2 linked regions of the Tunturibacter gelidoferens genome follow. The main gene of each other region encodes a partner of the protein of the gene in region 2 in a complex. Links are inferred from orthologs where the notes say so. Each region holds a gene or a part of one and is shown on either strand. Other genes may lie near its edges.

Region 1 (2,713 bases), 470 kb from region 2 along the record:
GGAAGAAGCTTCCCTTGGTCAGCCCCGCCTCTTCGCAGACATCCTCAATGCGTGTCGCACTATATCCTTTGACGCGGATGACGTGCATCGCTGCATCCAGAAACTTCGTCTTCGATTCGTGCCGACTGTCGATCATGAGAGGCCTTCTGTTTGTTGTGAAATAAAATACCAACTAGTGGGTATGCTGTCAATCCATATTTCGCCTCACATTAGGCCTTTCGCAAACCCTCAGTTGTTGCCTTGTCGCTGCCTGTCCCTTTGTTGTCATCCCCGAAGGGGATCTGCGGTTGCCCTTGCCCTTGTCGTTGCCTGTCTTTTGTTGTCATCCCGTAGGGATCTGCTTTTGTTATTGCCGTTGCCCGTTCTTCGTTGCGGATCCCCGCAGTATCCCGTAGGGATCTGCTGCTTCGATTGTCTGCCCGATACGCGGCTGCCTCTTTCCATCTGCGCCTACCCGTGTCAATTGTGCGCGAAGCGAGTAGTCACCGTCGGGGCAAAAATCTGTCAAGCCCTATATTCAACTAAGCCCCATTCCATCAGTAAGATACACGTGGCGTATTAGTTGTATCCCGCAAGCTATACTTAGTACAGAGAGTGCAGAAAATTGACTTCAGCGATCTTCCGAAGAGGAAGTTGACGTAAGTCCTTTGACTGGACGAATTTGCGCGCAACCCTTTTGAAATGACTATTTTGCAGAGAGCTAATTTTGGCAAATCGTTCAATCAAAATGATTTACGGTCAAATACCCCCGGGGAGGTACTTCCCTAGAACGCGAGTACAACGCCGAACACGTTACCCTGGAACGAATATTTCCGGCTGAATTTGGTCCCAAACTTAGCCTGATATCCCTCGAGCCCATCCCGAGTAACGGCAGGGGTCGAGATCGAGCAGTTGGAGTCCGGCGAGGCGAGCTTGCTCTTCCAGCCGCCGGCTATCATATTGCAAAGCTCCCCGATTGCATCGTCCACCATCGGATCGTGCGGCTCGGACGGCGTTCCCAGCAACGCCTCCGCAGTCACCGACGCAGTAGCCTGACTCGCATACAACAGGCACTCGCCGTCCACGGCCCCGGTAAATTGAATCCTTGCCACGATCCGCCCCTCCACCGTGTCGACCTCGCCCTCCAAAGGGTCGCAGCTTCTCTCCAGCATCGTCTCAAAAACTTCCGCGACAGCCGAATCCAGCCGAGTCACTGCCTCATCCTGCGTATTTGACACAATCGTCCTCTTCCCGCTCCAGGTTTATGTTCCGGAATAAATCAAACAGCTCTCAACTAAAGGTCCAACAGAAAGCTTCAACAACGACGAGCAACACCAGAACCGCTTACGCTGCCCGCAACAGAGGAAGCACCCGCGCCTTCACCTGCTCGGCCGTGAACGGCTTGCAAATATAGCCTTGTGCACCCGCAGCGATCGCCCGCAGCACGAAGCTCTCATTGCCTTCCGTCGTAATCATCACGACCGGAACGCCCTGCGCCAGATTCTCCTGCTTCCGGGCCTCCAGAAACTGCAGTCCATCCATCACCGGCATATTGATATCACTCAGAATCAACGCAAGTGCGTCCGAACCTTGATTGTCTCGAAGAGTCTGCAACGCCTCCTCACCATTCGAAGCCTGCAACACCTCGCTGAGTTCGAGGCCTGCCTGTCGCAACGCCCGTTCGATTACCTTTCTCATTACCGCCGAATCATCAATAATTAGCGCTCGCACCGACCCTCCCAACATATCTTCTGGTCTGATTGCTGTATCGGCAGATCAACTGCAACCTTGAACGATCTTGCCCTTAGCGCTTTCTAACGATCGCCTCTCCAACTTCGGCCACCGAACTGCATAGGCTTGTGGCATGGACAGCGGACTCTACGCAGCATACACAGGACTCTTGGCACGCACGCAAGCGCTCGACACTGCAGCCAACAACCTGGCCAACGCAGGAACCTCTGGCTTTCGTGCTCAGCGCGACTACTTCAGCGGGGTTCTTGCGGGAGGCATCGATCAGGACCCCGCGACGGCATCCCAGGTCGGCCAATCCGTAAACGGCTTCGGGGTTCTAGGCGGAAATCGGCTGGATCTCGGACAGGGAGAGCTGAAAGCCACCGGCAATCCGCTGGACCTCGCCCTGGAAGGTCAAGGATTCTTCGCCATCCAGACCTCCAACGGCATCCGGTACACAAGAGACGGAGCCTTCTCCCGCTCCCCCAAGGGAGTGCTGCAAACAAGTCGGGGAGAGGCAGTGCTCGACGCCAACCTCAAGCCCATCACCATCCCAACAGGCAACATCTACGTGTCACCCGATGGGAACATCTCGGTCTCTACAACAGACGGCAGCGTAATTGTAGGCAAGGTTGGAGCCTTCGATTTTTCAGATAAATCAGTTCTCTCCGCTGAAGGTTCTAATCGCTTTTCTGCAAATGAAACAAAACCCATTGCAGCGAATGTTTCGGTAGAACAGGGCTCGGTAGAAGGAGCTAATGAAGATGCCGTTCACGGCACGATGCAACTGGTGCTGGTGCAACGACAGGCGGAGATGATGCAAAAAGCGTTGAGCGTCTTCAACAATGATTTCGATAAAACGGCGTCAGAAGATCTTCCTCGAGTTTGACCAAAAGTCCATATTTTATAGAGTTCTATACAAGACAAGGAGCTTGAAATGATTCGTGCACTTTATACAGCCGCAAGTGGAATGAGCGCCCAGCAGACAAATTTAGATACCATC
Region 2 (2,955 bases):
GGCGATGGCTCGGATGCGGATGCCGGGGCCGCGAAGGGCGACGGCGGAGGTGATGGCGGTCTGCTCGGCGCAGGTGGTGAGGCGGTAGGAGGCGTTTTCGACGTTGCAGCCGGTTACGATAGTACCGTCGGTGAGGAGGAGGGCGGCGCCGACGCGGAAGTTGCTGTAGGGGGCGTAGGCGTGATGGGCAACGGCGGCGGCTTGCTGCTGCAGGCTGGCGATTTGTGCGGGAGTGAGGGCGCTGGGGCGTTCGGCGGAGGGTTCGGAGGACATGATGTGAGTGAGGCTATCGGGTGCGGAGGGCGATAGCAAGTGGTGGGGGTGCCTCATGGTTGCCGCTCTCCGCCCGATATAAGGTGTGTGGACGAGCTAACCAAAGAGTTTATTGCGGAGAGCCAGGAGGGTCTGGACCGGATGGAACGGTGCCTGACCGAGCTGGAGATGCGGCCTGACGATACTGGATTGCTGGGTGAGATCTTCCGCGCCGTCCATACGATCAAGGGGACGACGGGTTTTCTGGGATTCGACCGACTGGAGAAGCTGGCGCATGCGGGAGAGCATCTGCTGGGGTCGCTGCGGGACGGCAGACTTGGGGTGACCTCGGATCTGATCAGCGGACTGCTTCGCCTGATGGATGGCCTGCGCGCGATTCTGGGGCTGATCGAAGAGACCGGGAGTGAAGGGACTCGGGCCGGTGATGAAGATGGCGAGCTGATCGCGGAACTGGCGATGTTGAACGGGCAGGTGCCCGCGGAGTTGCCGGAGATCGAGGCTCCGCAGATCGCGCTGGTGGAGACGACCAAGCTAGAGGGTGCTGCGCCGGTTGCTTCGAACAGTAGCGCCCCGCCTGCTTTGCAGCCGACCGTGGTGACCGAGAAGGCGAGCGCGGATAAGACACTGCGGATTGATGTGGATGTGCTGAACCGCATGATGAACCTGGTGGGCGAGCTGGTGTTGACGCGCAACCAGATGCTGCAGAGCGGGATGGAGGCGGCAAACTTTCCTGAGCTGGCACGGCGGCTGGATAGCGTTACGGCGGATCTGCGCGAGACGGTGATGCAGGCTCGGATGCAGCCGGTAGGGAATCTGTTTGGGAAGTTTCCGCGGATGGTGCGGGATCTTGCGCGGACGTGCGGACGTGAGGTGCGGGTTGAGTTCAGCGGGCAGGAGACGGGGCTGGATAAGAGTCTTCTGGAGGCGATCAAGGATCCGCTGACCCATGCGGTGAGGAATGCGGTCGATCATGGGATCGAGTCTCCTGCGGACCGTGTGCTGGCGGGGAAGTCGGCTGAGGGGTGTCTGCGGCTGAAGGCATTCCACCAGAGTGGATCCGTAGTCATTGAGATTGAAGATGATGGCGCCGGAATTCCGATTGAGCGGGTGTTGCAGAAGGCGATCGAGCGCAATCTGGTGACGGCGGAAGATGCTGCGGGGATGTCGGAGCGGGAGGCGCTGCAGCTTATTTTTCTGCCCGGATTTTCGACTGCTGCTGCGGTGACTACGGTTTCGGGACGTGGCGTCGGCATGGATGTGGTGCGTGCCAACGTGGAGAAGGTTGGCGGGAGCGTTGAGGTCGAATCGCGCAGAGGTGTGGGTACTACGCTTCGCCTTAGGGTGCCGCTGACATTGGCGATTGTTCCTTCGCTGGTGGTGAAGAGCGGAGGGCAGGCGTTTGCGCTGCCGCAAAGCACGCTGGTGGAGCTGGTGGACATACCGGAGCGAGAGTTTGCGCAGGTGGTGCAGCGAATTGGTTCGTCCGAACTGTACCGGCTGCGAGAGCGTCTGTTGCCAATGGTGTGGCTGGACCGGCTGCTTGGATTGGAGGCTGATAATCCGGACCAATCGAAGGGACACTACCTGGCGGTGCTTGAGGCCGAAGGTTGCAGGTACGGTCTGGTAGTTGATGACCTGATGTCTCCTGAGGAGATTGTGGTGAAGCCGCTTTCGCCGGTGCTGCGAGAGATCGGCTTGTTCTCTGGCGCGACAGTGCTGGGGAATGGAACGCTCGCTTTGATTCTGGATATCGGTGCAACTGCTGCGCGTGCAGGAGTGAAGCCAATTGAAGAGGAGGTTGCCGAAATTGGAGCGGGAGAGGCTGCGGTGCAGGAGGCCACGGGTACATCATTCCTGATCTTTGAGGATCGAGTGAGAGAGAGAACAGCGTTGCCGCTGGATGCGGTGGAGCGGATTGAAAGCGTTCCGCTGGGACAGATTGAGTATGCGGGTGGGAGGCCGTTGCTGCAGTATCGCGGCGAGCTGCTGCCGCTGAGAGATGAAGGGAATGTGCTGATGGAGATGGAGGCTGCCCGTCATGCCGGCGAGGAAACGATGGTAACGGTGCTGATTTGTGGCGATGCCAGTGTGGGAGGAGCGCAGCGGGGCGGCATGGTCGTGCGGCAGGTGCTGGATGTTTCGACCGGAACGTTGATCGATCAGGATGAGGCTAGCCAAGGGATGGGGATGGAGCTTGCCCTGGTGAAGGAGAAGCTGACGCAGGTTCATCGTGAGTTTGGCGTGAAGGCGAAGGCTGCATGGCAGGAGGTCGCGTGAGAATAGCCGGTCGGGAGAAGGTCGACGAGATTCAGGACGAGAATGATGCCGTCTCGCTTTGTTCACTGTATGCGGGTAGTGAGATGTTCGGCATCGATACAAGGAAGATACGCGAGGTGCTTGGGGAGCGGGATCTGCAACGAGTGCCGATGTCGCCGGCGTTCATCGCGGGAGTTGTCCCTTACCGCGGCGAGGTGCTGACGACAGTGAATCTTCGGGCGCTGCTGGGGCTGGAGGCACACTCCGGTAAATGCTGCGTGCTGGTGATGGCGGACGATGAGGCTGCGGAACGGTTTGGGCTGGTGGTGGATGCGGTGGGAGGCGTGGTGACGGTGAGCCGGCGGGCGTTGGAGGCCAATCCTTGCACGCTGGAGGCCAGGGGCAAGTGGTTGTTCGATGGAGCCT

The links.
Region 1: the proteins of RBB81_RS18590 (region 2) and RBB81_RS16650 are in contact, whole or in part, in a solved structure (PDB 1A0O), measured with the Escherichia coli proteins. The link is inferred for Tunturibacter gelidoferens from one-to-one orthologs.

The regions. Positions count from the first base shown.
Region 1 is NZ_CP132938.1:3,805,912-3,808,624, reverse strand. It holds RBB81_RS16650 (response regulator), read right to left. Parts: upstream 1,678-2,713; coding sequence 1,324-1,677; downstream 1-1,323. Other genes in the region: flgG (flagellar basal-body rod protein FlgG), read left to right, coding at 2,648-2,713; RBB81_RS16645 (flagellar hook-basal body protein), read left to right, coding at 1,880-2,599; RBB81_RS16655 (chemotaxis protein CheX), read right to left, coding at 765-1,217; RBB81_RS16660 (TetR/AcrR family transcriptional regulator), read right to left, coding at 1-136. UniProt on the Escherichia coli protein: Involved in the transmission of sensory signals from the chemoreceptors to the flagellar motors.
Region 2 is NZ_CP132938.1:4,277,854-4,280,808, reverse strand. It holds RBB81_RS18590 (chemotaxis protein CheA), read left to right. Parts: upstream 1-360; coding sequence 361-2,550; downstream 2,551-2,955. Other genes in the region: RBB81_RS18585 (chemotaxis protein CheW), read left to right, coding at 2,547-2,955; RBB81_RS18595 (cytidine deaminase), read right to left, coding at 1-273. UniProt on the Escherichia coli protein: Involved in the transmission of sensory signals from the chemoreceptors to the flagellar motors. CheA is autophosphorylated; it can transfer its phosphate group to either CheB or CheY.